Regions from separate parts of the Alteromonas sp. CH_MED4-4 genome, predicted to be linked through region 2. Evidence: predicted binding sites of a transcription regulator. Region 2 holds the regulator's gene; each other region holds the start of a gene.
What was found. Region 2 encodes LexA, which represses DNA repair genes until DNA is damaged. Its sites were predicted from a motif close to TACTGTATNNNNATACAGTA; they were not measured.
Positions count from the first base shown of each region.

Region 1: WA381_RS20380 (recombinase RecA) is a predicted target of LexA. The motif match lies at 6,814-6,833, and genes of this name have one in related genera.
Region 3: WA381_RS04015 (exonuclease domain-containing protein) is a predicted target of LexA. The motif match lies at 3,246-3,265, and genes of this name have one in related genera.

Region 1 covers NZ_JAYMEU010000050.1:1,161-11,779, forward strand. Annotated here, with positions in the region: gene WA381_RS20360 (substrate-binding periplasmic protein) at 1-523, opposite strand, end outside; gene WA381_RS20365 (hypothetical protein) at 504-1,307, opposite strand; gene WA381_RS20370 (error-prone DNA polymerase) at 1,438-4,527, opposite strand; gene WA381_RS20375 (Y-family DNA polymerase) at 4,564-6,051, opposite strand; gene WA381_RS20380 (recombinase RecA) at 6,051-6,800, opposite strand; gene WA381_RS20385 (hypothetical protein) at 7,048-7,557, opposite strand; gene WA381_RS20390 (DUF885 domain-containing protein) at 7,560-9,311, opposite strand; gene WA381_RS20395 (DUF1820 family protein) at 9,350-9,685, opposite strand; gene WA381_RS20400 (M28 family metallopeptidase) at 9,875-10,619, shown strand, end outside.
Region 2 covers NZ_JAYMEU010000003.1:138,386-149,004, forward strand. Annotated here, with positions in the region: gene WA381_RS03465 (sensor domain-containing diguanylate cyclase) at 1-2,196, shown strand, start outside; gene WA381_RS03470 (COG1470 family protein) at 2,369-5,929, shown strand; gene lexA (transcriptional repressor LexA) at 6,042-6,668, shown strand; gene coxB (cytochrome c oxidase subunit II) at 7,251-8,414, shown strand; gene ctaD (cytochrome c oxidase subunit I) at 8,424-10,052, shown strand; gene WA381_RS03490 (hypothetical protein) at 10,067-10,237, shown strand; gene WA381_RS03495 (cytochrome c oxidase assembly protein) at 10,200-10,619, shown strand, end outside.
Region 3 covers NZ_JAYMEU010000003.1:265,847-276,465, reverse strand. Annotated here, with positions in the region: gene WA381_RS04025 (hypothetical protein) at 223-663, shown strand; gene WA381_RS04020 (TIGR03643 family protein) at 716-979, opposite strand; gene WA381_RS04015 (exonuclease domain-containing protein) at 1,082-3,217, opposite strand; gene WA381_RS04010 (hypothetical protein) at 3,335-3,622, opposite strand; gene WA381_RS04005 (CPXCG motif-containing cysteine-rich protein) at 3,809-4,000, shown strand; gene WA381_RS04000 (flavin reductase family protein) at 3,993-4,622, shown strand; gene WA381_RS03995 (high-potential iron-sulfur protein) at 4,845-5,138, shown strand; gene WA381_RS03990 (amidase) at 5,237-6,856, opposite strand; gene WA381_RS03985 (substrate-binding periplasmic protein) at 6,986-7,747, opposite strand; gene prmA (50S ribosomal protein L11 methyltransferase) at 8,039-8,917, shown strand; gene dusB (tRNA dihydrouridine synthase DusB) at 9,288-10,286, shown strand; gene fis (DNA-binding transcriptional regulator Fis) at 10,317-10,610, shown strand.

The DNA.
Region 1 (10,619 bases), on a different contig from region 2:
GGTTAAGCCCATCATAAATACTGTTTACGCCTGTTACCTTAACGGTACCGTTCTTAATTTGCTGTTCCCACTTTACAGGGGAAAATCCGTCTGGCGTGGCAAGTTTTGTTATATGAGTAATTCCTTTACCAAGGTTATCTGTTTTAACCAAAGTCACGGCGAATGTTTCTGCCAGAGGTTCAGAATATACTTTGTTAAGGCTATGGGTTATTTGATCATACCATCTGGCGTTATCAGGAAAGACAAAGTCTACATTGCCTTTTTTCAATTCTATTTGAAGGCGTTTAACTGGCATGCTCAAGTATACAAAGCGATGTCCGCTTTGCTTTGAGAATGCTTCAAGAATAGCCCAACCCAACCCCTTTTCATGATCCGATGAAAAGTTGTAATACGGATAATATTCAATATTTTGAGCGCCTACGATATAGGTGTCGGCTGAAACAAAAGGACTTGAAAGTGTGCATGTAACTGGCAATACCGCCATTTGCACAAAGCGACGAATACTATTTCCAAACCTCTTCAATTTTCAATCCTTGTTCTATCAAAAGCTTCTGAGACAACTGCTCGAAAGGGGTTATTCCGTATTTTGTTTTTATACTATCAATTAATTCTGGATTTGAGGATATGAACTTATTAAGTTCACTAATAATGTCTTGATGATAAAGCGTAGATAGGGAAAAAGGAATTTCATTATGTGGAAGCGTCAAATCTAAAGTAAATGCATCTTGCTCATATGATAGAGGAGCAGATCGCTGGCTAACGAAATACTCTAAATCTAACCCGTCTACACGTTCTTGGTACAAAAGCGCCAAGCCTTGTTGAATATCCGTAACCCAAGTTATTTGGGTACGTTGAGTGTCTATTCTTTCTTGCCAATTTACCGGTGTGAAGCCTAACGGCATGGCGAGGTTTTTTATCTTTTCGATGCCTTTCCCAGCGTTCTGTCGTTTTACAATTGTCCCCGTTACTGCGCTGGTTAATGGGAGGGAAAAGTACTTGTCATTTGAAGTGGTAATGCTGTTATACCAGCCTCTATTATCAGGGTATACAAAGTCAACATTACCTTTAACTAACTCGAGTTGAAGCCGTCTTATAGGCAAGCTTAAATACACAAACTCGTGTCCCGAAGCTTCAGAAAAAGCTTCTAAAATTGACCAAGCAACCCCTTTATCTGTTGATGATGCAAAATCGTAATGGGGGAAATAAGCTAAGTTTTGTGCGCCAATCACATATTTATCTGCATAAATATTAAGGCTAAACAAACAGCCAATGAAAAGCCCAATACATCGCATCATTCTAAACTCCAAAATGACTACAGCAATTTACAATATACAAATAAATTATCTTTGAAGCATTTCCTTGAGAGGAAGTTTTTTAATACAAAAATAAATCGCATAGCTATACACCATAATTTATCGTTTTGCGGGTGTAAAATACTCAGTGAAAATCTCTTGAACTTAATGACAGCTTTTCGAGCCACGGCGTCCGATCAATAAGCTTACCTGCGATGATATGAATAACTCCCTCTTTGGAGCGTTCAATAATACCATTTACCTGTAGCAGTTTAGCTTTTAAGAATGTTTGTTGCTGAGCACGAGCGGTAGCTTGCCACACCACAACGTTCATATTGCCTATATCATCTTCTAAAGTTAGAAAGGTAACGCCTGCGGCTGTACCCGGGGCCTGTCGACCTGTTACTGCGCCGAGTACTTTTACAACAGATTTATTGGTCTTGTCTTTAAGCGAATTGGACCAGCTTATGTCTTTAAGCTTATGTTGCTTTTTGAGTAAAGAAATAGGGTGGTTATTTACCGATAAGCCGGTTGAGGCATAGTCTTCTAGTAAATTTTCTGCCTCAGAAGGCGTAGCGCCGAGCGGTGTGGTATTTTTATCTGCATAAAATTCGTCGGTATCGAAAAGTGGTAGACGGGTTTGGGTATCCATAATTCGCCAGCGGGTTTCATACCGATTGCCTGAAATCGTGCGAAGGGCATCGGCGCTGGCCAGTGCCTCTAGTTCGTGACTTTTAAGCGATAACTGCTGTAATTGTTCAACATTGGTGTAGCTTTTGTCTGAACGGTTTTCCACGATAAGCTGAGACGATGCTTCACTTAAGCCTTTAATAAGCTTAAGACCAAGCCGAATGTGTTTTTTTTGGCCTTGTACCACCAGAGAATGCTCAACGTCAGATTGGTTAACACAGGGCGCTTCTACCCGTATGTTGTGACGCTTAGCATCTTGAACTAACTGAGACGGAGAATAAAACCCCATGGGCCAGCTATTTAACAGCGCTACGTAGAACTCAACAGGAAAGTAAAACTTCAACCAGCAAGACACATAAGCTAATACGGCAAAAGATGCTGAGTGCGATTCAGGAAAGCCGTAACCTGCAAAGCCTTTTATTTGTTCAAATAAGTTGTGGGCGAACGTACTGTCATAGCCTTTATCCGTCATCCCCTTAATAAGCTTGTCTCTGAACTCAAAAATTCTACCGTCTTTTTTCCAGCTCGCCATGGCGCGACGCAGTTGATCGGCTTCTCCGCCACTGAAGCCAGCTGCAACCATGGCAAGCTGAATCACTTGCTCTTGGAAGATAGGCACGCCCATGGTTCGAGACAGAACTTTCTCCACATCTTTAGATGGGTAGCTAATGGTTTCGTTGCCGTGTCGGCGTATCAAATAAGGGTGGACCATATCACCCTGAATCGGACCTGGCCGTACAATGGCTATTTGTACGACCAAATCGTAATAGCGACGAGGTTTGAGCCTTGGCAGCATAGACATCTGAGCCCGTGATTCTATTTGAAAAACGCCTACCGTATCGGCCCGACAAATCATATCGAAAACCTGTTTGTCATCTCCGAGCTTAGTAATGAACGGAATACTGGTTTCAACAGGGTATTGTTTATTGATAAGAGAGAATGCACGACGTATAGCGCTCAACATCCCAAGCGCCAGTACATCCACTTTTAAAAGGCCTAAGGTTTCAATGTCGTCCTTATCCCACTGAATAATAGTACGCTCTTCCATCGCGGCGTTCTCAACAGGAACAAGATCGTAGAGCGGCCCTGCGCTAATAACAAAACCGCCTACATGTTGCGACAAATGTCGGGGCGTGCCCAGTAAAGCTTCGGTAAGGGTAATTAACTGCTGCACCCTAAACTCTTCAGGGTTTAGCCCAAGCCCCGCCAGCTGAGATTTCCACGGAATAACGCTGTCTCGGCGATTAATCTGCTTTACCACAAAATCAAGCTGTGATTCGCTAAAGCCCAGCGCCTTGCCCACATCTTTAAAAGCCGACTTAAAGCGATAGCAAATAACCGTAGCCGCGATAGCGGTTCTTTCCCGGCCGTACTTTTGATAAATGTATTGGATGACCTCTTCACGGCGTTGATGCTCAAAATCCACATCAATATCTGGCGGTTCGTTACGCTCTTTGGAAATAAAGCGCTCGAACAGCACACTTATTTGCCTTGGGTCTACTGCGGTTATTTCCAAGCAATAGCACACTACCGAGTTGGCCGCAGAGCCGCGCCCTTGATACAAAATACGTTGTCGCTTGGCAAACTGAACAATGTCGTAAATGGTTAAAAAGAAATACTCATACTCTTGCTCGTCAATAAGCGTAAGTTCTTTTTCTATGGTTTGGCGAATATCAGGGGTTATACCTTCAGGAAAGCGCACTTTTATACCGGCCTCTACACGTTCCCGCAAATACGAAGTGGGCGTATACCCTTCAGGTACAAGCTCCGCAGGATAGTGGTAGCGCAGCTCTTCTAAAGAAAATGTGAAAGCGTGAGCAAGGGCATTGGTATTGGCAATCCATTTCTCAGGGTAAAGCTTCTTAATTTTTTGTACGGTTCGCAGACTACGCTCTGCATTACTCAACGCATCCCGACCTATTTTGTCTACACTGGTATGCACGTTAATAGCATGCAATACATGTTGAAGCGGCAGTCTGTCAGCGTGATGCATGAGTACACCTGTACAGGCAATAACAGGAAAAGGATAGGCAGACTGCAGATGATTGTAATGCGCAAACCTGTGGTGATCCCTTCCGTCTAATAGGCGCTGAGCGCCAATATAGGCATCAATACTAGGGTGTTTTTGCAGCCATTCAGCCCAATGCTTGTCTTTAGCTTCTTTGCCGCTTGGTAGCCAAATGAATTTGCAATGGCGAATGGTACGCAAGTCCCACTCAGCTAGTTGGTATTCACCTTTATCAGAGCGACGCCTCGCGTTAGTAATAATTCGGCATAGTTCGCTATAGGCCGCTTTGTTCGGGCACAACAGCACAAAAGATAAAGTGTCATCAAATACAAAGTAACTACCCACAATAAGCGTAATCGGTAGGCCCTGATGCTTAATTTCGTCGAAAGCCCGTACCACTCCCGCTACTGAGCATTCATCGGTAATGGCAAGTGCGTCGTAACCAAGGAAAGAAGCCGTGGTAACAAGCTCTGCGGGGGAAGAGGCACCGCAAAGAAAACTATAATTGCTTTGGCAAAAGAGCTCACTGTATTTCATGATATTGCCTTTACCTTTTTCTTTAACCGCATACCGCTAGCAAAAAAGGCCCTGCACCCACCAGCGGCTCTCTTCATCTTTAAACACTAAAAGCCTTACGCATTGCTCAGTTTGGGCGATGAAATAATCACGCTTTGTTGGGCTGTCATGCCACCACTCACTGTGTAATCGCACGGGGCCAAAGCAAATTTGGGTAGCCTGAATAAGCGGTTTAGGTACATCAAAGGTGAAGGTAGGCGTAATGTCACTGCTATAAGCGTAATTACCGGCACAGTTACCGACGCTCGGCTCCGTCACCGTCATATATTCAAATTGATGGCTGTCGGCAGCGCGAGGTTGAAACGTACTGTTATCGCCTAGCTTCGCGTTTAAGCGCCCAATTAATTGCTTTTGTGCAATATCGTTAAATCTGTCGCTAAAAAAATCGCCATTCTGCGTATCCATTTCTTCAAATTGCTGACAGGTAAGCGCAATGGCTGTAGCTGGCTCAGGCAACACCAGACTCTCAGTTTTAAGACTAAATAACGGCAGCCAACTTTTTACTGATGACTGAGGAAGCGCCGAACGTATATTAATATCCATTACAGGTGCTTCTCTGAAATGAATATGTACGCTGATGCTGGATGTATATAAGTTTCTTGCCCGTAAATAGTGAGATAAATGCTCAAACTGCTGGGTGACAAAAGGGGTTAGATGCTGCGTGTTTTCAATATCAAAAGGCAAGAGGATAAAATTATCGAAGTGCTCCAAAGGCCTAAATAACGTAACGCGTGGAAAGGTTTCTCCCCTTAACGCAGTAAGATACATAATGGTGTTATTGTCAAAGCGCCGCCCCAGCTCTTGTACCGGCATGGCAAGCAACTGTTGTACGCAGGAAACGCCCACCCTTGCCAATGAGTCAATGACCTTGGGAGATAGAGCCGTAAGAGAAAGCGGGCACGCACTTAGCGCTTTTTTTATGTCATCGGATGTATGCAAGTAAGTATTAAATTTATGAAGCGCTAATACTTTTGCGGCCTCAATTGTCCATGCGCTAGCAAAATGATAGCGAATATCTGCTTCTGCCAGAGCTTGGGTTAAAGTTTTCCACAGTGGCTTATGACCGCCATAGTAATGGGTTAGGTTATCTAGCCTTACTGCCAGACCGTTTACACTATTTGAGTGAATGTGGTTGTCTAATACGATGTCAGAAGCCAGTGGGTAAAGCCGATGGGCTAACTGCGTCAGCATATGCTTTTCGGCTTCTTCACTGAAAGGCAGAATATGTACGTAAGGGCATAGCGCCGCCGCTTGAGCTAGCCCATGCCCAATTTCAATACCTTCTTTTCTCGCAATATCATTACACTGCGTAATTTTGTTTGTTTTACTGCAGTACACCGCAACGGGGGTATTCGACGCTAACGATGAATACTGGTTATTAGATTCGTGCCTCGGCAATTGGCTATGGGCACGTTTACTTCTAGCCGCTTTGATGTGGCTGTCTAAAGTTAGTTGGTAGCAGTAAATATAAGCCCACAGCATCATTAGCTCACAGAGTGTAATGCCTGATCGGAAAGTGTGTTGTGTGCCATGGCCCATTTAATAGCCTGATTGTCGGGTGTCCACCGATGGGAAATAACAATGTTATCTTTGGGCCACCCATGACGCTGCTTGCGTATGTTCACTGCCAAAGCGTGGGGTTTACCCTTTAGCGCGATATCCAACGTAATGGGTAATGCACCGTCGCTTTGATTCGAAGGAGTGGCTTGTGAATCACTTAAGCTGGCCTTCGGATAACCTAACTGTGAGGCCTGCTGTTGCGGTGGAGTATACAGTAAGCACAGCGCATCATTATGCGTTGCTGCTACCTGTAGGCGTCGTGCTTCTTTTTGATTTACAGCATTACTCCACAGCACTACGCAATGGCAAGCCGTACTTTTTAAACATTGCTCTGCTGCCCACAACGACTCTTGTTCAGAACCTGGTTTTACTACCAGCACTTGTTGCGCTTTAAGCCCCAAGTTTTCTAACCACGGCGACTGTAGTAGCCCGGGAGGGTTAATAAATACCACCAGCTTATGCGTACGGTGTTGGCATATAACCTGTTTAAAGAGTGAAAGTTCACCCATGCCGGTTAACGAAGAGATACGGACAAGACCTGTAGATGCAACGCCACCGTTAAGTGCTTTATCCAGACGCGGAAAACCCAGTGAAAACTTGGTTTCACTTTGTCTCTGATCTCTGGCCCGCCAAATATGCGGGTGGTTATTAAGCACGGATAACGATTTATTCATGGTACTCAAAATAAACTGTATTTTTATACAGTATTATAGTGCAGCAATAACCCTTTTCAAGACAAAAGGTTTTTGGCTTGTTGTTTTAAGTGCTAACTTACTGATTAGTCTGGAAAGGTAAAAAGATTAAACTTTTAAAAGAGTGGGAACATGGCTAGGGTCGCTGACCTTACTACATAGCAACGCAGACGACCCTGCCATACAGTTAGCACTGTATAAGCGCTAACGAGGGACACAGAGTAAAATGTTACTCTTCAGATGGTTCTTTTTGAGCCTTTGCAGTCGTGCCGCTTACTGTTGCTGTAACGGTTTGGCAAAAAGCAATGAAGCCGTCGGCCGTATTTTTTGACCACACCATACGCACGTTGCTAGGGAGTGCTTTCACCACCTCACGAATTTCCTCAAGCGTCACTTCTTCATTAAGCAACACTTTATTCAGCGATTCCTCAAATGACATCCCTTTCTCACAACAGGCCATGACGATAGTCGAAAAGTTGCGCATAAGCGGGTGCAGCGCATTGTATTGAGTTTGGTCGATAAGGCGGCTTTTATAGGCACTTTCAATACGCGCAGTAAGATTTTTCTCTAACGCATCTGTAACAAGAACAAGGTTGCGATAAGCATACGTAACCTTGTTGTTGGTCTGTTTATTCGAGTGACGCAATAGCGCCAGCTCTTTCTGTAAATTCTGCGCTCGCAGCACAAAGTAAATTAAAAACAGGATAAGTAATCCAATAACACCAAATGCAACGATCATGTTTATTGTGCCTTTTGTTCTTCTATAAACGTATTGATGTTTTGCTCCAAGATAAACAATGGAACTGAGCCGTTTTCTAACACGGCGCGGTGGAATTTACGCACATCAAAACGCTCGCCTAATGCTTTCTCTGCCTTCTTGCGAAGGCCTTTAATTTTGATTTCACCAATCTTGTAAGACAAGGCTTGCGCTGGCCAAGAGATATAGCGGTCTATTTCAGTATTTACGTTGTGTTCTGAAAGCGCGGTGTTTTCCATCATATAATCAACCGCTTGTTGACGACTCCAGCCCATCGTGTGCATACCGGTATCCACAACCAAGCGACACGCACGCCACATTTCGTAGCTTAAGCGACCGAAGTTGTCGTACGGCGTTTCGTAAATACCTGCTTCAATACCTAAAAACTCAGAGTACAGACCCCAGCCTTCACCAAACGCTGAAATATAGGTGTTACGACGTACCATAGGTAAGTCTTCAAGCTCTGCTGCCAACGATATTTGAAGGTGGTGGCCAGGCACTGCTTCGTGCAATGTCAGTGCAGGCAATGCATACAAAGGGCGCTTATCGAGGGCATACGTGTTTACCCAGTAATATCCTGGCTGATCATCGCGGCTAGGATGAATGTAACGGCCCGTTGTATATTTGGGCGCGATAGCGTCTGGTACAGGCGCTACACCGTAGGGTGTTCTTGGCAGATACTCAAAGAGCGAAGGAAGTTTTGCGTCCATTTTCTTTGCAATAAACGACGCCTCTTTCAGCAAATCTTCAGCGCTGGTGGCATAGAATTGCGGGTCTTCGCGTAAAAACGTAATGAATTCGTTAATGTCGCCATCAAAGCCAAGCTCATCCACAATTTGCTGCATTTGCGCGCGAATGCGTTTTACTTCAGACAACCCTAAATCATGGATTTCCTGAGGCGTCATATCCGTGGTGGTGTAATGCTTGGCTCTATTGGCGTAATACGCCACGCCATCAGGCCAGTTATTCGCGGCAATATCTTCACGGGCACTAGGAATGTATTCATCTACCATGAAGTCGTAGAACATTTGATACGCAGGCAATACGCTGCTATTTATGGCAGCCTTGCCTTGCTCCGTTAGCGCTGATTTTTGCTCGTCAGTAAAGTACTCTGGAAAACGGGTAAATGGAGAATAAAAGCCACTGTCCTCGGCATTTTCAACAATGTATGACGCCACCGAGTTCTCAAACCCTTTCAGCACGACTTTAGGCTGCGTGTAGCCTTCTTTTAGCGCCTGTTTCATATACGCAATTTGTTGGTCAAAATAAGGCTTAAGCGCATTTAGGCGGCTAATGTAGGCCTGATAATCTTCTACGCGCTTAAAGGTGGATAAATTAGGAAGCGAGGCCATTGCACCGTGAAAGCCATATTCTGAATTGATAGGCACTAAATGCGCGCGATACGTATATTCGTCCACATAGTTAGCTAAACGATATTGTTGCATCAGCAAGGCAATATAAGCATCAGTAGAGATGTCTTCTTTTTTATACTGACTTAAGGTCTTTTGAAAAGTACGCCATTGTTCATTTTGTGCTTTCAGGGCTTTGGGAGAGTTGTCTGGTAATACGTGAGCGAGTGAAGTATCGCCTTCGCGAGAAGCTAGAAGCGGGGAAACCGAAAGCTCGTATTGCCAAATGTCATCAAGTAGTTGATACAAGCTTTCATCGTTAAGGTCCTTTGCAGATGAGCTAACGCTGCAAATAAATAATAATGCTGCTAAAACATAGCGATACATAAGGGTCTCCGGCAACCTTCACCGGAATGACCCGGCGGTTACTCTTTCGTTGGTGTATATATTGGACTAGGGAAAGCAGTTACTTTATCAGATTTATTTTCTAATTTAGTAATTTTGGCTGAACCTTTTTTATTTACGGCGTCAATGCGCAAAATGTTGTGCATCGGTACATAAGTTTTTGTTACTTCAGAAAATTCGGTTTTCAACCTTTCATGACTAGGGTCTACAACAACACTTGTGTGAGTATCCCACACAAAGTCACCTATCTCGATAAAGCCAAACAAAGCGCCCTGCATAAGGCTTTTCACGTATAACTCATAGCGCTCACCGTTGCTGATGAACTGAACGCGGTAAAGAATGTCGTCTTTTGACATAGATGCTGCTCTTCACTAAAAAAATATAAAAACACCCGGAAGCTGAGCCGGCATGCGACTGGCAATTTTACCTTGCTCATAAAATGCGAGCAACGGTAGGAAACACATGGTAAACGTAAGCAGTTTAATGGTATTCCGCCTATTAACTGCGTTACCATGATGCACACTTAGTTATATGGTGAAATTAGAATGATAAAAAAACTCCTTATAGGTAGTGCAATGACAGCAATGACCTTTGCTGCTACTGCCCATAACCACGCATCGACAGACAATGCTTTTAACCCTGATACACAGCGAATCAAATCGCACCTGTTTTTCCTAGCAGATGATTTGCTTGAAGGTCGTGACACGGGCTCTCGTGGCCATGAAATTGCGGCGCTATATATTGCGACCGAATTTGCTAAATATGGTTTGAAGCCAGCGGGTACAGACGGCTACATGCAAAACGTAGCGTTTCGCAAAGCGAATCTGGTTCAAGAGTCTCCCAAGTTTACTTTCACGCAAAACGGCGAAACCGTCGATTTTGACTACCCGAAAGAATATCTAGCTAGCCCGAGCTTGCTTAGCACCGAGGCCAACCTAAAAGGTGAAATGGTCTTTGTGGGCTACGGCATTGTGGCTGACGAGCTATCTCACAACGATTACAAAGACTTAGATGTAAAAGGTAAGGTTGTTGTAGCGCTTGCTGGTAAGCCAAGTGACTTTCCATCAGAAGAGGGCGCTCACTTTGCGTCTGGCTATCAAAAGCAAAAGTATGCGGTAGACAATGGCGCTATTGGCATGATCACTATCACAACGCCTAAAAATGAAAAGGTACGCCCTTATCAAAGCCGTTTGAACTACATCCATACGCCGCGTATGGCATGGTTAGACGACAGTGGTCAGCCTGCAAACAGCTTTTCTCAGCTTAAAGGTGGCGCTTACATGAGTGAAG
Region 2 (10,619 bases):
GCAGAGGCATACAAGGTGCCGATCGCACTCATTGGCGTCGTCGGAGAGTTTGAAGAAACCTTTAAAGCACACTACGGAACCACTCTTTCTAAAGTCACTCGTGAACATGCGTTTTGTAGTCACGTCGTTGAAGAGCGCGAGCAGGTGGTTGTTAGCAACGCGCAAGAAGATCCACGGTTTATGCATAATCCTCTCGTCACCGGAGAACCTCACATTTGTTTCTACGCAGGAACGCCGATCGAGATAAATGATCAGGTAATCGGTGCCGTATGTTTAATTGATACCGTGCCAAGAGAAATAGACGCAAAACACTTAGAAGTTTTAGAGAGAATAGGTGCTTTGGTTAGTCAGCATATTTCGCTTTCAAGAGAACACGAAGCGCTTAAACGCGAGCATGGGCTTATTGAGAAGTCTCCTATTGTGTTGGCAACGTGGCGCTATGATACGTCGTTGAGGCTGGTGTATATCTCGAAAAATAGTGAGCGTGTATTGGGAGTTTCACCCCAAGATTTGCTCACTGGAACGGTGGCATTGAGTGAGGTGCTGTCTGAGGAGGCGGAGGGGGATTTTACCTTTGCTATGCAGGCCCACATGGAAGGTGTGGAAACGCACACCTGCCGTCTTCAGATAAAGACGCCAACGCGTACTATTCGGGTGAGCATGATATCAACGGCAAATTTTCGCGAAGACGGCATGTTGTACTCGGTTCAAGCATTTTTGTTTGACACTAGTGACCAAAAGTATGTGGAAGATAAGCTCAACAAAACCAATCAGCGGATGCGTTTATTACTCGAGGCTTCAGAGTTAGGAACATGGGACTGGAACTTGGCCGCCGATGTTAATCAAGTCAACAAGCGCTGGTGCGACATTGTTGGTCTTGAGTATGAATACTATGACAGTGGCTCCCGCTTTTTTAGACAGCTCATTCATCCCGCGGATTACGTCAAAGTTGAAAAGCAGCTCAACATGCATCTAATTGGTAAGAGCAAAGTCTTTAACACCACATTTCGCATGAAACACACTGATGGCTCTTGGGTTTGGGTTGAAAGTTATGGGAAAACCGTTGAGACAGATGCCCAAGGTAAGCCGGTTCGTATAGCAGGTATTCATAGAGATATAACGCAGCGAATGGAAAGCGAACTGCATGAGAGAAAGAAAACCCAGCTCCTTCAATTTATCAATAAAACCCGGGCATCATATCTCCAAAACAATGACTTGACGATGGCGTGTCAGTCCGTACTGGCTGAACTCATAGATATCTCAGATAGCCAGTTTGCCTTTGTCGGCCAAATGAAAGGAGACGGTAGCTCATCTAGACTTTTCATTCATGCGATTTCTGAAATTGTTTGGGATAACAGTAGCTTTTCTCAATATGCAGAATACAAAAAACGAAACCTCTACTTTAGTAACTTCGATAACCTTTTTGGAACCTCAATTTTAACGGGAGAAGTTACCATTAGTAATGCGCCAAACAGTCACCCTAATTCCAAAGGTGTTCCGCACGGTCATCCGCGCATTAGCCGATTTTTAGGCCTACCAATAAAAGTGAAAGATAAAGTAGTGGGAATGGTCGGTTTAGCGAATAAGTTTGATACCTACACTGACGAAGATGCTGAGTTTCTACAGCCCTTTTTAGATGCTTTGGCTGGCTTGTTCTACGCAGTAGAGCTTGAGGAAGCCCGAGCCGTTGCTGAAGAGAAGCTTAGGCATTTGGCGATGACTGATTCTTTAACGGGCCTTTATAACCGACGCGCGTTCCTTGACGAGTGCATCTCATTTTCAAAACAACATTGTCGAGGATGTGTTGCTATTGTCGATATTGATCACTTCAAAAAAGTAAACGATACCTACGGTCACGATGCTGGAGATCAGGCGCTTATTGCTGTTGCGAGAAAAATAGCTAAACATAATCAAGCGCCAAATGTCGTGGCTCGATTAGGAGGAGAAGAGTTTGCAATAGTCATGATAGGTGACAAGAAAGAAGAGATCCATAGGCAGCTAGAAGCACTGCGCATTGCTGTTGAAGAAGGAAGGGTGACCTACAAGACAGACACGATGAATTTATCGATCAGCATTGGCGCAACATTTGTTAAAGACACCTATGAGGCGGATTTCAGCGCCCTCTTATCGCTTGCTGACAAGGCGCTGTACAGAGCCAAGGAGCAGGGCAGAAACCAAGTCGTATGGGATGAATAATAATAGTACGTGGCTTCGCCTACATTAAATATAAGCGTATACGCTCAAGGCGCTGTTGCTAGATTGATAAAGTTAAGTTATAAAAAACGAATATTTTATTAAACTTAATAATTAGGCTTGTTTTGAGCTTTTAACTAAAAAGCCGACATGCCTTTTAAATCAGGGACGATGTATGAAAACTTCGCGCTTGGGTTTTTCTGGCCTTTTTTCTCTTTTAGCTCTAACTGCGTGTGGTGGTGGAGGTGGCTCTGATTCTTCTCCACCTACAAACCCACCACCTCCACCTGAGCCGACAGCACTAGAAATTTTATCAAATCCTTTAGATTACTCAGAGTCACGACTAAACTCAGCGGCAACCACCTATGCTGATGCGAACTACAGTGGAGAAACGAAAGTCTCTACTGTGGATATCAGCGCAGTACAAGAGGTTTACATCACGCTCTTTGGTGACAATACAAGTGGCTCACCCTATGTAGATCAATATGATATCTACACCTTCCTAGATGAGAACGGCAACGTTGAAGGTACGACCGAGTGCTATGAATCAGGATCAGTAACATACTCAGGTAAGCTTGATGAAGACACGGGTAAAGGAACGATTACTGTAGACTATGATCAGTGCATTCAATATTACGACTCCACTCGGTATGACGGACAATTTTCGCTAGTTATTACTGACGCAGGTGAAAACAGCTCCGAAGTAACGTCTTATTTCACTACTTTGTCTATGCTAGACGGTGGCGTGCGCACAACATTAAAAGGCTACTTAAGTGTTGATTTTCGCTACCGCCCACAAACAGGTACGTTTTATGAAGAGACGAGGCAGTATCTTACTGTCACGCACAATGGTGAAACTTACAAGGTCAGTGGCACATCAGCAGAAGGGGTGACAAACAACACCTTCGTGTCTGAACTTAATGGTTCAATCTACATTGCGTCTAAAGGCAAATTGGACTTTGCATATTCTTCTGATCAGGGCGACCTTCCCTATTCGTCATCTGGCTCGCTGGTCGTAAAAGGAGATAAAACGGCTGGAATTGACGTTATTGATGGCGCAGTTCGCTATGGCGAAGATAACAACGGCGATGATATTTACGATGTAGGTGTATACTTTAATAATCTAACAGCGTTTGCCAGCGGAAATCATACTGGCCTTGCGCTTTCAGATATCGATGCGATATCCGTACCTCCTGTAGTGAATCAGCCTTATTACTATGCCTATGAGACTGTCTATACCACAGATGAAGTCACCGTTGAGCCTGGCTACTATCATGATTCAGATACTCCCGACTCAGAGCTGGTGATTTCGTTTCGCTGGTATGTAAATGGTGTAGTCCTTGACGATGTTAATGGTACCACGCTCCCACCTTACAGCGCAGTCTTCGGTGATGAAGTTAAAGTTACCATGGTGGTGTCAGACGGTATTAACGTTGTTGAATCCCAGCCTACTTTCGTTGAGATCGGCAATTCTCCTATGACGCTCACTGCATCGAATATGCCTGAAGTAGTAACTGCGGGCGGATACGTAGAGTTTACCGTATCGATGAGTGACCCAGACAGAGTTGACGATGACGTCGCGGGAGAGCTTATTTCAGCGCCTCCCGGTGCTTCGTTAAATGCGGAAGGTCTGATGACCTGGAATGTACCTGCGAATCAACTTTTCAACGCTCAAACTTATATGTTTAGTTTCGCTAGCTTAGACGGAACTGAATCCCAACAAACGCTCGAAATCACTTCTTATGCGGACAAGGCCCCGGCTTATGCTCGTACTACTGTGATGGCACCAATTTATAATCACGGCTTTGCTATTGCTTCGACCAATGGTGTAAGTGAACTTATCACGGTAAATGCTCGCAACGTGGGCGCATTTTCGCTAGAAGGCAATACGCTTAAAAATACCTATGTGTATCCGTATAAACTGCCAACTAAAGGCGAAATTAGAAGCGTGCATACCCAAGATGTTGATGGTGACAATAATGATGAAATCTACCTTCTTACTCAACAGGGATTGTCTGTAATAAAAGACCGCGAAAGTAACGCAGAAGCGGTGTTTATTATTGAAGATAGTATTATTTCTGGCTTATTTTACGACATCAATGGTGACGGGGTTGATGAAGTTGCTTATTTATATGGGAGCGAATATTACAATGCGACTTCTATTGCCATTGTAGATGTTCGCACAGGTGAGCAGTTGCAACAGTACGATATTGACGGCGTCAATAACCTTGCTTTTGGTAACGTAGATGATGACGCATCGATAGAAATGGTAACGAACAATGGTTATGTATTTGATATCGAAAGCGGTGCCAACCAATGGCTATACGGTAGCGGGTTCAGCGACGCATTTGTTGTGCTGGGTGATATGAATAACGATGGTGTAGATGAAATCATCGGTGCCGATAGTTGGAATGATATCTCAATCTACTCAGCAGTATCGAAAAGCAGTTTGGCAACGGCGGAACATGGTGACATTTGTGATATCGCCTATAGTAAAGAAAGCCCAGCTACAGAAGGAATAGTGGTTGTCTCCGAGTGTCAGTGGGGACAAGTTAGAGGTTTTGCATTAGAAGCGGGACAAATCTCTGAGCAGTGGGCTCTTAACCACAACACTTACAGTGGCATGTCACTTCTCATTGACGATTTAGACAATGACAATGTGGACGACATTATTTGGACTGGTGAGAATCAAATTTTAGTAGCGCAACAAGATGCCAACGGTGAATATGCCTTATCAGATATAAAAGGTGCGCCGCGCGCGAGTAGATATCATGCCGCGGGTTGGGCACCTTATGGCGATAATGATGAAAGAGCCGTCTTTGTTAGCGATACAAGTAGTTACGAATCATCTATTCAGATTTTATCGGTAGATAAAGAGGATAACTTTGCGATAAGTGCTGAGGTTGGCGAAGATGTCTATAACTATAGCAAACCGGTCGTTACAGACTACAACAATGACGGTGTGGGTGAGTTACTAATAGGGGCACTGGATTATAGTTCGTCGTTTAATGTCGTGAGACTTACAGATAACGCTATTCAGTGGACACTGAACAATAATCAGAATAGTGAAATTTCGTTTATTGAAGCCATTGACGTAAATAACGATAGTTACGCCGATGCAGTTATTATTGAGAACAATCGACTTAAAGCGTTTGATATCGAGAATCAGGTGCTTATCGACTCAATCATTAACGATTTTTCAATTAATGCGCTTGCTGCCTCTGAAAAAGACGGTGTGCATTATTTTGCTGTTGGGGGCTATAGTTCGCTCAAGCTCTATAAAATGCAGGATGGTGAATTTGTTGGATTGAATGAATTGGAAACCAATTGTGACCAATTGCTCACGGTAAATTTTGATAGTGATAGCGAACTTGAATTTGCGTGTTTAAATAGAAACTACAACACCATCAATGTTTATGACGTGGCGAGCGATGCATTAGAACTCAAAGACGCTATAGCACCGTCATTCTACCCTCAGTATATAGCGGCTGTTCCAACGACGTCGTCTAATCAGTCGATTCTCGCTATCTACCAGCCTAACGAGAATGACTATTCGTACAATTATTATGACAGCATCGCATATCGCGTGGTTGAGGTTGATAATAAAGGCAATGTGGTGTGGCAAAGCCCTGGACTTGGGCTCGATAATGTTGAAGGCATGCGCACACGTCAAAATAGTGATGGGGAGCTGGAGTTACAAATTAGTAACCCGAACATGGCTCTTCTCGTAAAATAAGAGGAAAGCACTTGTCGTAGGCTATTGCAGATCGCAAAAGACGCGGCAAGTGCTTGTTATTTAGTTTTAGGTGTATATACTTACAGGAACTGTATGAACAGACAGGTCTTTTATGCGCCCACTCACAGCTCGACAAACCGAAGTTTTAGAACTTATTAAAACAACCATGTTAGAAACGGGAATGCCGCCTACTCGTGCGGAAATAGCCCGTCAGCTTGGCTTTCGTTCTGCTAATGCAGCAGAGGAACATTTGAAAGCATTGGCGCGTAAAGGCGTGATTGAAATTTTGCCTGGTACGTCTCGTGGCATTAAGCTCAATATCCCTCTTGATAACGACGCACAAGAAGAAGAAGGCCTACCGTTAATTGGGCGTGTTGCAGCCGGTGAGCCGATCTTGGCGCAAGAGCATGTTGAATCGCACTACAAAGTCGATCCTGCACTGTTTCAACCCCATGCCGACTTTTTGCTACGCGTTAACGGTATGAGCATGAAAGACATTGGTATTTTAGACGGTGATCTTCTCGCTGTTCATCGCACCACTGATGTTCACAACGGTCAGGTGGTTGTGGCGCGTGTAGATGAAGACGTCACCGTAAAGCGTCTAGAGAAACGCGGGCGTGAAGTATTGCTTCATGCTGAGAATGATGAGTTTGCACCAATAAAAGTTGATTTAGCGACTGAACATTTTGCGATAGAAGGCATTGCGGTGGGTGTGATCAGAAACGCTGACTGGATGTAGTATTTTAGCTTGTTTGTATAAAAGCGGCGCGTTAGCCGCTTTTTTTATGTCTTTTGTTCCTGTTTTTTTCTTCAATCTGCCAACTTAGGTTTTATCCTGCCCAGCAAACCTGTTGGTTTTCTGCGCGCTTATTTTTATCATTACTCACGTTATTCTTTCTATGAATGCTTCAAGTATTTTCCATTTTTTATTGTGAATTTTGTTTGAAATCGACATTGAGTCATCGATTACTTATTGATTTCTTAACTAGTTAGTCGAGCATTTACTTTAACCCCGTGTTCAAAATGCCTGTTTGATTCCAAGGGCATCCCACAGCAATCGCTTTCTCTTTTTTGCACTTGAAATCCCCGCGACCATTTTAGTAAATGATTAAAAATTAACCACTTCGTTAAATTTTTAATAGAAAAGACTAGACGGCGCGACATTATTGCGCAATTCTTATACAGAGATTAACAAAATAATAACAATGACTCTAAATTTGTTTTACAAGTTGAGGTTATGGGTCAATCGTTCGCAAACCATTTGGTAGGGCATCGCGCAAATTAATCAGCGTCTTTGACCACGCCATTACGGAGGTGCTGAGTGAAACAACTAACGACCGTTTTCGCAAAATGGTGTTCTAGTATACCAATTTTGCTTTTTTCCCCTTTGCTTTTTGCGCAAGAAGCAAGCGAAGAAGCCTCTTCGCTTAATTTGAGACGCGGTGCTACCGACATCAGTGGGCAGGTATACGACCTCCATATGTTGATGTTCTTCATTTGTGTAGGTATCGCGGTTGTAGTTTTTGGCGTGATGTTCGCCTCAATGTATCTACATAGAAAGTCCCGTGGCGCCAAGCCAGCTAATTTTCACGAAAACGTGAAGGTGGAAATTGCTTGGACCGTTATTCCTTTCCTTATTCTTATTTTCATGGCGGTACCCGCAGCGAATACCCTAATTGCTATGGAAGACACGTCTGAGCCTGACATGACGGTGTTAGTAACAGGCTCTCAATGGAAATGGCATTACAAGTACATGGATAGCGATGTAGAGTTTTATTCTTTACTCGCCACTCAGCGCGAGCAAATAGAAAACAAATTTCAGAAAACAGATAACTACCTGCTGGAAGTTGACCGTCCCTTGGTTATTCCTACTGGGAAAAAAGTACGCTTTCTTATTACCTCTGACGACGTTATCCACTCTTGGTGGGTTCCTGACTTTGCCGTGAAAAAAGATGCCAACCCCGGCTTTATTAACGAGTCTTGGGCCAAGGTGAATGAGCCGGGTATTTATCGCGGACAGTGCGCAGAGCTTTGTGGTAAAGACCATGGCTATATGCCGGTTGTGGTAATTGCTAAAGAACCCGCCGAGTTTGAAAAGTGGATGGGCGAACAAGAAGAGATTGTTCGTAAAGCAAAAGAAGAAGAGCAGCGTCTACTTTCTATGAATATGTCTATGGATGAACTGATGAAAGAGGGCGAGCGAGTATACAACGCAACGTGCGCTGCTTGCCATATGCCAAATGGTGAAGGTTTACCTGGCGTGTTCCCGGCATTAAAAGGCAGCAAGATGGCACTAGAAGATCAGCAAGGTCACATTGACATCGTGCTGCATGGAAAGTCAGGAACAGCCATGCAAGCGTTTGGAAAAATGCTAAGTCTTAAGGAAATTGCCGCCGTAGTCACTTACGAGCGAAATGCCTGGGGCAATAAAACTGGCGATATGGTTCAAGCCAAAGATGTCAACGCAGTGGCAAACGGAAACTAGGAGCAGACAATGAGCAAAGCAACTGAAGTTATTTCGCCAGATACCTCTGCGCCTCATGACGGTCACCTACATGATGACCATGAACACCACGATCATATTCCTAAAGGGATAACGCGTTGGTTGTTTACCACTAACCATAAAGACATAGGCACACTTTACCTGTGGTTTGCCTTTATTATGTTTTTAGTTGGTGGTGCGATGGCCATGGTGATCCGCGCTGAACTATTCCAACCCGGTCTACAAATTGTAGAGCCAAACTTCTTTAACCAAATGACTACGGTACACGGGCTTATCATGGTATTTGGTGCAGTAATGCCAGCCTTTACTGGGCTCGCAAACTGGCTTATTCCCATGATGATCGGCGCCCCTGACATGGCGTTACCGCGCATGAATAACTGGAGCTTCTGGATTTTACCAGGTGCCTTTCTCATTCTATTGAGCTCGCTCTTTATGGAAGGCGGCGGCCCTGCTTTTGGATGGACTTTCTACGCGCCCCTTTCAACGACTTACAGTGGCGATTCGACAGCGTTGTTTGTGTTCTCTGTTCACATCATGGGTATTTCATCCATTATGGGTGCGATTAACGTGATTGTGACCATCTTTAACATGCGTGCGCCAGGCATGACCTGGATGAAAATGCCGCTGTTTGTATGGACGTGGCTTATCACGGCATTCTTGCTGATTGCGGTAATGCCAGTGCTCGCCGGTGCGGTTACCATGGTGTTAACTGATAAGTTCTTTGGCACGAGCTTTTTTGATGCTGCTGGTGGCGGCGACCCGGTTATGTTCCAGCATATTTTCTGGTTCTTCGGGCACCCTGAAGTGTACATTATGATCTTGCCCGCTTTCGGCATTATCTCGCAAATTGTTCCTACCTTCTCTCGAAAGCAGCTGTTTGGATACGCGTCTATGGTTTACGCCACGGCGTCGATTGCGCTGCTCTCTTTTGTTGTGTGGGCTCACCATATGTTCACCACGGGCATGCCGGTGTACATGGAAATGTTTTTCATGTTTGCCACCATGCTTATCTCGGTGCCTACTGGCGTGAAAGTGTTTAACTGGGTAGCGACCATGTGGCGCGGCTCACTGAGCTTCGAAATGCCAATGATGTTCGCTATTGCCTTTATTGTGCTGTTCACCATTGGTGGGTTGTCAGGGCTAATGTTGGCGATCACGCCCGTGGACTTCCAATATCACGACACTTACTTCGTTGTAGCCCATTTCCACTATGTACTGGTAACTGGCGCGGTCTTTTCCATCATGGCTGCGGTGTATTACTGGTTGCCTAAATGGACGGGAAAAATGTATGACACAACCTTAGCTAAATGGCATTTCTGGTGCTCATTGGTATCGGTCAATGTGTTGTTCTTCCCTATGCACTTTGTGGGTTTGGCTGGTATGCCACGCCGTATTCCTGACTATGCATTGCAGTTCGCTGATTTTAATAAATGGATAAGCCTGGGTGGTTTTGCATTCGGTTTATCTCAGCTCATCTTTCTTGCCCTGCTTATCAAGGCATGCAAAAAGCAAGGTGAGCCGGTATCAGCGCAAGTTTGGGACGGCGCAGAAGGATTGGAATGGGAAATTCCATCACCCGCTCCTTATCACACGTTTGAAACGCCACCTGTCGTTAAGTAACGGTAGGTGGAGTTGTGAATAGGTCATTCCTTTCAACCGGCAAAAGCCGATGGGAACGACATTCACACATTGCAGGTGGTGAGGGAGATAAACGACTAAGCAAGCGTTTACCAACCTTCATCTATGGATTTACCCGGAGGTCACGTGATGTCACAGCAAAGCGCAAACAACAAGATGGTTATTAAACTTGTTGCTATTGTCATTGGCATGTTTGGCTTCGGCTTTGCCCTTGTTCCCTTGTACGACGTATTTTGCGACGTTACGGGAATTAACGGAAAAACCGAAGGCACGGCTGCGGTTTATCAATCGGTTGAGATTGATGAGTCGCGAGAAGTGACCGTCGAGTTTATTACTCGCACAAATACCGGTATGTCCTGGGAGTTTCGTGCTGAAACCAAGCGCGTGAAAGTGCACCCTGGCGAACTTAATACGGTGTCGTTTTATGTGAGAAACCCTGCATCAAGCAATATCGTAGCTCAGGCCATTCCCTCTGTATCCCCCGGAACGGCAGCACTGTACCTGAACAAGACTGAATGCTTCTGCTTCAATCAGCAGCCATTAGATGCG
Region 3 (10,619 bases), 130 kb from region 2:
AAAGGCCCATCAAACGATGGGCCAAACAGCAAGAACGCGTACACACTTTAACAGTGCATAATAAATTACGGCTTGTCGCCATTGTGAGTTCAGTTACCGCAGATTACGTATTTTTAATCTCTTGAGCTTTAAACTTAAAGTTGAGTTTATTAAACTTTAGTCTAATGAAGCGTTAAAGCTCGTATTGTTTAACTCTAATAATCGTAATTTGAAGGTGTTCTTGTGCCCAGCCGTTACGCTCAGTTCAAAGAAAAACTTCCCATTTCCCGACTCTCCGATGAAGCGCTGCTTGCGTTTCGCGTCCTTTTTGATGATCCTCTCGATATCGTAGACTTAGCGCAAGATATATCTGACTTAACGCTTTACCCGGAACGGCTGAAAGACAGTTATAGAAAGGAGTGGGAAGCCTACGTGCTAAAGGCACTGGCGTTTGAGATCAAACAACATGCAGACGTTTCTCCTGCAGAGTTCATTGAGCTTGTCATGAACAAGGTAGAAGCGATTCAGCAAAATAACGACACCTATCAAAATCTATTGCGTCAGGTTCAACACGCGAAGAGTATTTTGCAATCAGAAAACACGATCGTTTTTCCTACCCCCATGCGTCAGCAGTTAACTGCGTTTCTTTTGCCGATTACTACTATTTCGCCTCCCAAAAAATAAAGGCAGCTACAACGTAAGGCAGTTCCGCTTCTATAGGAAAGGCTTCTACACGCTACTTATTAGCGCCTTTAAATTTGTACTGAGAGGGGCAGTATCCTCTGTCCACACCTTCAGGGCGCAGGCTGGCATGTTTGGTTTTTCTACCCGACACGCGCTCTCGCCAGTTCTTGAAGGTTTTCGGTTTGAGATTTTTACGCATAAGCTTTATCACATCTTTTTCAGGCAGCCCGTATAAACGCTCTATTGCCTCGAAAGGCGTACGGTCTTCCCACGCCATTTCAATTACCCGTGATTCTTGTTCTTCAGTTAATGCCATTTCTTACATCTCAATATGCGTGTTTAACCCCACTACATACTTATTTTCGGCTCATTTTGTTCAGTTCAAGTACACTAAACTTACAAACAATTAGTGGCCGACTTAAACGCTCACTTGCTCATCGTCTTTTTCAAACGCTAGCTTCAACAACTCGGCGGCGGCTTTCGCATCGCTCAGCGCGCGGTGATGCTGCTCCATTTCTATGTGAAAATGCTTTGTTAAGTTTGCCAGCGAGTAAGAAGGCAGCCCAGGATAGGTGCGACGCATTTCACGAACGGTACACATTTTGGGTCGCCTGAAACTTTGCTCTAGTCTTGCAAACTCTTGCTTGATGAACCCATAGTCAAAGTTTACGTTGTGAGCCACGAACACAGCGTCTTCGGTGAAATTTGCCACGTGTTCCGCTACTTCAGCAAAAAGCGGAGCATCTGCCACCATGTCATCCGAAATTCCAGTAAGGCGGGTAATGTTGCTAGGAATGCGGCGCTGCGGATTTAACAGGGTTTGAAACCTGTCTACCTCTTTCCCACCAACAAGTTTTACCATACCTATTTCGGTAATCCGGTTGTAGCTGCTGTTTCCTCCAGTGGTCTCTATATCTACCACAACATAAGGCTGTGCTGGGTCGCGTATCCATTTCACTGTTGTTACCGCAACGTCAAATCCAGCTTGCTGCAAACGTTGAATTGAAACCAGCTGATTTCGGCGAAGCTGATCGCCAGGCGCTTTGATTTCTTCAAAGCGAAGTGCGCCGTCAAATACCATGATATCGGGGAAGCCATCTCGGAGGCTCTCAAAGTCTTTGCACATCATGCGAAGTAAAGCATAAATCGAATCTAGCGAACCATGCTCAATTAGCGCTTCTATAGGCGTAAGCAAATGACTAGACCACATAAACAGGCTATTAACTTTGCCATAGTGCATCGTGGCCATTTTGTGAATGTGAAAACGCAGTTTTTCTTTGCTATCAAGCGCCTGTAACAACGCTTCAATACTGTGTTCAAACTTAGCGTAAAAGTTATTCTGTTTAAGCGATAATGGTCTGCGATCAAACTCCGTAACCAGCGTGTCTTCTTCGTAAAGTTGCTTCCAAAAGGTAAGGCCGAACAAACTGCGCCATAATCGGTTTTCCGTGCGCCAGCCTTCAATGCCGCGCCTTGCATAATGCGCCAGCACACCACGCTCAACCTGTTGATTTTGGCTTACGTCAATATCCAGTGTACGGCTAGCATTGCGAAGCATGTCGGTAACCGTGCTGGTGCGTTTTTTGTGGTATTTACGGGCATAGAAATCTTCTGCAAATGCTAACAGCGTATCCGATTGCGGATTATCAATTATCTCTTCAAGGGTCTGTTTAACACTATTTTCATTTCCGTCCTTGTAGCTCTCTCTTAACCACTTTTCTTTTGCCTTATCGCTTTGCGCCGCTTTCAATACTTCTAGCCCTTTCGCTCTATCAAACATCAGTACTTTTAGGCCTAATGCATAGAGAAACTGGTCGCGATAAAAACAGGCCGACACACCTTCTGTAATGGGCAGTTCACCTTCGGCAATGGCAAGCAACATATCATCGTTATAAAAAGCTAACTGGCTGTAATGGTTAGCGTAAAACCATGACGCTTGGGCGTCGCTTTTAGTTTCAAAACGCGCCGTATCCGTTACGGAATCAGAACGGGTTCTCATTACGCCTAAATCGCGCATAGAAAACTGATTTAGACGGCTTTTGGTGTTACCAAAATAGATAAACAGCAAATAGCGAAGTGCATCGTCGAACAAGCACACTAAGTAGTTATCTAGCGAAAAGCGCTCTGGCCAGCCTCTAGCTTCGATATGTTCATTAAGCAACGTCACGAGTTTAGGCTTGGTGAGAGATGCGAGCCCCTGAATACTGCCGTATTCAGCAAGTAGCTCAAGCAGAGCATCTTTGGTCAAGACACCTGCGATGTCATTAAGCGAAGCGTGGGTAAGGTCACCAAACCAGCCGTTGTCGGTAAGCCAATCTATTTGCTCTTGTGGCACAGCGATTTCGCTATAATTGAACTGCGTCCTGTCAATCACTGCGTACTTGCGATTTGCAGCGCGCACAACAATACACTGTTTGTCATCGTCCAACGCTTTAAAACGCCTAACAAAGTCAGTGGCTTCGTCACTTAGAAGCGCCCTGCTAGCACCCTCAAAGAACCCAAGGAACTCGTGAAAGTGTGTAAGGTAATAACGTGGCGGTAAATCTTTTCGCATGAGGTATCTTTGGCTATGAAAACACCAATAGTGTATATTTATACAGCCACGCGAATCAAATTAAATCCTCCGCGATTGGGTATCACATCTGCTGCTAATAGTGCACAGCGTGTACTTTTACACGCGTACGCGCTGTTTAGACACCCAATGAAAGAACGAAGAAAGCTGCGCATCTGCCAATAAACGCTGCAAATTGAAGTAGTGTTTGGCCAACGTCATCTCATCATAAAATCGATGTATACCGCTGTGACATTGTCTGCAAATGTAAATGCCGTCCTGAAGCTCCGCTTTGCTAAAGTGCTTTTTAAAATAGGTACGCCTGTGCATTTTTCGCGGAATAAGATGATGGTAAGTAAGGCGAGTTTCTCTATTACAGCACGGGCATTGACCAACTTTATTTGCCACAAGGTCACCTTTTTCGTCTATCACATCTATTATTTGTGCACCCAGTTTTCTGATTACTCATAAGCGTCAAATGGCAGTCTTGTCCTTTTCTCTTAAAATCAGATACAAGGGGCGTGTCTAAAAGAAAATCCACTCGTCTTTGCATTACGTAACAAATAGCATTAGTGATTACAAAGGCATTTAAATATGAGTTTAACTCGTTCCATGGGCTTTTCCTGTCCTTACTGTATGGCCCCAAATGATGTTGAAATAGATGAAATTAACGATGTTGGCCAAGTACAGGTGCTCGACTGCCAAGTGTGTTGTCAGCCCATTGAGCTTACTGCTTATCAGCACGGTGATGACATTCAGATAGAGGCAGAAAGAGAGAATGACTAAGCAGTTTACCCGCGGTGATATAGACGCCCTTGCACAGCGCTACCGCGCAAACCTAATTAATAGTTTGTCTGGTTTTAAATCGGCGACTTTGGTGGGTACAACAAACGGCGTTACAAACAATTTGGCTATAGTGAGCTCTATTGTTCATGTCGGTGCAAACCCGCCTCTCATTGGCATGATCATGCGTCCACATACCGTCACGCGAGATACGTTAAGCAATATAAAACAGCAGGGCTTTTATACGCTAAATCACGTGTCTGTTGACTGGGTCGACAAAGCCCACCAAACATCAGCCCGCTATGCGCCAGATGAAAGTGAATTTGAAGCCGTTGGGTTAACCGCGCAGATCAGTGAGTCCTTCAGTGCGCCGTATGTCAAAGAAAGTGAAATTAAAATGGGCTTAAAAGTAGCACAGCATTTTACTTTGCTTAATGAAACCGAAATGGTTATTGGCGAAATCCAGGAGCTCTACGTTCCTGAGCAAATAATAGATTCAGACGGCTATGCAGATATAGAGCAAGCGCAAACGGCCTGTATCTCAGGCCTAGACAGCTACCACAGCACACAACGAATTGCGCAATTTGCGTATGCAAAGCCCGATGTAAAGTTAACCGTGAAGTGAACTAATAAACTGTCCAGCGGTCTTACATTCAATACTTAAGGTTGTAACTCTGAAGTTTATTTAATCTGGATCAAGCGAAAATGCGACATTTCGTTCGATCTTTTTTCAAAAAGAGATAGTATTTAAACATGAAACAAAACCTGCCTCTTTGGGCAGGTTTTTGCGTTTAAGGCACTGAATAAAAAAGAATCATTATCGTTTCTATCTCTTAAGGAGAATGTTATGAAATCTGTAAATCGCCGTGACTTTTTAAAGCTTTCTGGCTCGACAGTTATCGGTCTTACATTAGGTGGTGTAGCGTTACGTGCTCAGGCTCAAGAACAATTGAGCGCTGATGACCCTACTGCAAAAGCACTGAACTACACACCGTCGTCAACTGTTGAAGGTGCAAAATGCGCAAACTGCATGTACGTGCAGGGCGCCGATGGCGAACAACACCGCCCTTGTAACATTTTCCCTAATAAGCTTGTTAACGCTGATGGCTGGTGTAGCGCTTGGGTGAAAAAGCCTGGCTAACCAATCGAAAGAAAAGACGTTCAAAAGCCCTTGAGTTAAACCAAGGGCTTTTTTCGTTTCTGTTGAGGCGAAATACGATTATGTACCCTCATTTCCCGCTAGCGAACTACGTCAATTCCGTCTTCGATACCTTTTAGCGCTGGGTTGTCAAAACGTGTAGGCAGAAGGCCAGGCTTAATGAAGAAGCCGTGTTTTGCTTCAAAGACTCTACCTATTTTTAACACGCTTTCGTCTTGCCACTTTCCACCAATAAAGCTAATTCCCACAGGAAGATCTTTCACCTGTCCAGCGGGCACTGTGAGATGCGGATATCCTGCAATTGCGGCCAAATACCCGATACCGATAAAACCGACAGGCGAATGGTCACCATATACGCCATCTATTAAAAAAGAAGGGCTGTTTGAGGGCGCAACTAGTACATCAACATTGTGCTTTGCTAACAACGTATCAATACCATTTTTGCCCGCCGTGTCTTGAATAAGGCGCAGTGCATTTTGATACTTTTCGCTGTCAATGGCTGCCGACGCGAGCGATTTTTCGAAAATGTCTTGATTGAATAACGCTAACTCGCGCTCTGTTTTGTTATTGAAATCGATAAGCTCAGACAAGTTCCTTGCAGGGAGTTCTGCCGGCGACCCCGACAAGTATTCGTTAATACTATGATGGAACTCGCTCAGCAGAACATTATAGGAGTCTGCCCAAAATGAATCTGGCTGAGAGAAGTCACTGATGTCCACCAGCGTCGCGCCCGATGCTTTAAGCTGCTTTAACGCGCTTTCATAAACAGCCAGCACATGAGGGTTATCGCCTTGGCGGTACCTAACCACACCAATACGCTTGCCTTTTAAATCTGTAGCCAGCATTGAAGATGTTGGCATAGCTGGGCGATGAGACTCAGCGTCTAGTGTAGCGTTATCGCTTGCATCAGGGCCCGCCATGATTGCCGTCATTAGCCAGGCGTCTTGAACGTTAGACGTCATTGGTCCTGCGGTGTCCTGACTGAAAGAAATAGGTACTATGTGAGTTCTGGAAAGCAAGCCCACGGTTGGTTTAAAGCCGACTACCCCGTTTATGGATGCCGGACAAATAATAGAGCCATTGGTTTCGGTGCCCACGGCAAGTGACGCGAGGCGAAGTGACATGGCAGCGCCCGAGCCCGATGACGAGCCACAAGCACTTCTTGATAGCATATGCGGGTTTCGGGTAAGCCCGCCAACTGCACTCCAGCCGCTGATAGAGGATTCAGAGCGAAAGTTTGCCCATTCAGACAAATTGGTTTTACCCAAAATAATTGCCCCTGCCGCTTTCAGTTTTTCTACGATAGGCGCATCGCGACCAGTGTCATTAGCAATAAGCGCCATTGAGCCGGCTGTGGTGGGCATCTCTTTACTTTCTATATTATCTTTTAGCAGCACGGGAATACCTGCCAGAGGGCCAAGCGTCTCGCCATTCGCTAGTCGTTTATCGATGGCCTTCGCTTCGGTCAGCGAGTTAGGGTTCAACGCTAAAACGCTATTTACCTTTTCATCTAGCCGTTCGATTCGCGCAAGATAACCGCTAACGAGCTCAGCAGATGTCGTGTCGCCACTCGCAATCGCTTGCGCCTGAACGTGAGCAGGCTTATCTAACCATTGCTCAATCTTATCTGTATGATTTGCTTGAGACACGCATGCAGTGCATAGCACGACTACGGCCAGCAAAAAACCCTGTTTCAACATAAACCTTTCCTTAACGTATGATCCTAGCGCCTGTTACTCCTTCTTATTATGCAGCGTTTGACGGCAATAGAAGGTAACGTAATGTTAGTTTCTTATACGTTGAATCAGAAATAGTTCACTGTCTAAGAATTATTTTGCCGTTTCCGCTACGGGAAGCTTATGAAGGAGGTTATCGAGCTTATATTCATCAAGCAGTAACTGATACCGCCCATCTTCAATAAATAGCCGAAGGGTGGCGTTGAACTTGGCTCTTAGCGCTGGGTCGGGGATCGCAGCACTGTAAGGCGATATAGGAAAAAGCTCATGAAAGACGGTTGCGTCTTCGGCATAAGCACTGTTTGCAGATTTGAAGTAGTTGAAAATATTTCTATCGAGAATGGCAACATCGACACTGCCGCGCATCAGCATGTCCACTTGACGATCTTGTCGTGCCATTTCTATATAGGTAGTTTGCGATGCAAGAGTTCGCCCAAAGTCCTCACCTAATACCGATTGAGCGGTTTGAAAAGCAATGACGCTTTTACCTTTCAAATCGTCGATACTGTCTATCGTCAGTTCTCTGTCTGCCCGTGTTACCACGACGTTCTGATAGATAATATATGGCTCAGATAAAATGCTTTGATCGACCGTGTGTGCAGGATTAAGGGTAAGTCCAATGTCAACTGCGTCATCTTTTAATAACCTTGCCGTACGCCCGAAAGGAACATAAATAGGCGACAATCCATATCCCATTTCAGCAAGGATCGCCCGCACCAAGTCAACTTCAAAGCCGGTGTGCTCTTGTGAAATAACGTATGGAGGCTTGTTCCAGCCTACAACCACATCTAGCTCTTTCGCGCTAAGCGGTATGATAAAACACAGTAAACAAACAGCAGATAAAAGTGCGCGCATACAACAGATGAACCAGACTATAAATTAAACGATACCCTTCTCATAATATAAACTTATATTAGAATTTCACCAGTCGACAAAAGGTTAGTTTTTCTCGAGGCTTACGTAATCAATTGAGCAGCCAAGTTTTATTGAGTACGTGAGAGCCTGTTGAAAACCAAAGTGGTTAGATTTGATCATGCCTCTGTAAGCATCGCGCTCTCATTTACTGAAAGCTTTTCGCTTGCCTGCATTTTGTTTACTGCCAAGCAAAGGTACAATAAAGCGCAAAGGTCTCAATGAACGATAACTATGGCTTGGCTACAACTTCGAATTAATACCTCCTCTGAACATGCAGAATCAATAGGCGACATGCTAACGGCCAACGGCTCACAAGCAGTGACCTATGTGGATGCGAAAGACACCCCTATGTACGAGCCCAAGCCGGGTGAAGTGTTACTGTGGCCCGATACACAAGTCGTCGGCTTATTTGAAGCTGATGCCGATATGAAAGGCATCCTTCAGCGCTTGGGTAAAGCCAAAGTCTTAGGCCCTGATTTTAAATATAAGCTTGAGCCACTTGAAGACAAAGACTGGGAGCGAGAGTGGATGGATAACTTCCATCCCATGCAATTTGGCGAGCGCTTGTGGATATGCCCAAGCTGGCGCGATGTTCCCGATCCAAACGCCGTTAACGTAATGTTAGATCCTGGGCTTGCCTTTGGTACTGGCACGCACCCTACCACAGCGCTTTGCTTGCGCTGGCTAGACGGCATAGATATGACAGATAAAACCGTTGTCGATTTTGGCTGTGGCTCTGGAATATTAGCGCTGGCTGCGTTGAAATTGGGTGCTAAACGCGTCATCGGCATTGATATCGACCCACAAGCGCTACAAGCAACAAAAGAAAATGCACGACGCAACGGCGTTGAAGACCGTTTGGATGTATACCTTCCTGAAGACCAGCCTGAGCTTGAAGCCGATGTCGTGATGGCGAACATCTTGTCAGGTCCATTACTAGAACTTCAAAGCGTGATTACAAATTACTGCAAATCAGGTGGTTTGTTAGTTCTTTCTGGCATTTTGGCGGAGCAAGTTACGCGCATAGAAGAAGCGTACGCTCAAGATATTACACTTGAACCCAGTGCCATAGATGGCGAATGGGCGAGAGTGTCGGGCAAAAAACACTAAGTTTGAGTGATAAACCGACCAGTCGGTGAAAATTACGCCCAGTTAGAATAGTGTGTTTTCGGTAAACCACCTCAAAATTGCGACGAAAATTTGTACGACAAAGAACGTCACCGCCTAATTAATTGTTAATTTTTTTCACATTACAGCCCTTTCAAATCGGGGGCTGTAAGACTTTAGTACAATATTTAAACTAAAAATCGACGTTAGCTTACTAATGTGACAGATTTTTTTCACTGTCAAGACCACGGAGTGAAATTTTGTGCGATTTTTAGCCTTTTCAAGCCTTGCGAAAACACGTACACTTAGCGCCCCGTTTTAGCCGGGTGTATATTTTCTGTGCAGTTTTAGATGGCGAGCTATACATTTTATAATGCGAATTGGACCTTACGAGTTAGAAAACAATTTGATGTTGGCCCCCATGGCTGGCGTAACAGACAGACCGTTTCGCCAACTTTGTAAGCGCTTAGGTGCAGGGCTTGTTGTTTCAGAAATGCTTTCGAGTAATCCGAAAGTTTGGAACACAGCTAAATCACAAGCGCGTATGAATCATGAGGGTGAAGAAGGCATTCGCTCTGTACAGATAGCTGGGGCTGATCCTGAGCTTATGGCTCAAGCAGCACAATTTAATGTTGAGAACGGTGCGCAAATCATCGATATCAACATGGGTTGTCCTGCTAAAAAGGTCAATAAGAAGCTGGCAGGTTCTGCATTGCTTCAATACCCAGACACAGTGGAAGCGATTATTAAAGCAGTAGTTAATGCTGTTGATGTACCCGTGACACTAAAAATTCGTACCGGCTGGAACCCAGAAAATCGCAATGGGGTAGAGATTGCCCGCATTGCAGAGCAAAACGGCATACAGTCGCTTGCTGTTCACGGCAGAACACGAGCTTGTATGTATAAAGGAGAAGCTGAATACAGCACCATACGCCAAATTAAGGCGGCAATTTCAATTCCTGTTATTGCAAATGGTGATATTACTTCTCCAGAGAAAGCACAAGAGGTGCTGAATTACACCGGTGCAGATGGCGTAATGATAGGTCGCGGCGCGCAAGGTAAACCTTGGATATTTAAGCAAATCCAACATTATCTTGAAACGGGCGAGAACCTACCAGCACCGCCGCTGTCAGAGTTATATGAACTCTTGCATGAGCACGTAGCCAATGTGCAGGACTTTTATGGCGACATAGCCGGTGTGAGAATTGCCCGTAAGCACGTGGGCTGGTATCTCGCGGAGCACGATACGGATCGTCAGTTTCGTAAAACGTTTAACGCTATCGATGATGCGAATGAGCAACTCGATGCACTAAATGCATATTTTCAAGCGCTGCAGACACGAGAAACCCGACAGATTTCTCCCGCAGCATAGTGATGACTAACTTAAGAGCAACACAGTATTATGTTCGATCAAAACGTGACTTCACCTTTTACTACTACAGTAACTACGCCTTCACAAACGCAAGCTCAAAAGCCACTGCGTGACTCTGTAAAGCAAGCGGTTAATAAGTACCTTAAGCAATTGGATAACGCAAACATCGATAACCTGTACGAAATGGTACTGGCTGAAGTTGAAGCGCCGCTGCTAGAAGAAGTCATGACTTACACACGCGGCAATCAAACCCGCGCTGCCATCATGATGGGCATCAACCGTGGCACACTTCGCAAGAAGCTTAAGCAATACGGCATGAACTAAGATTCCAAG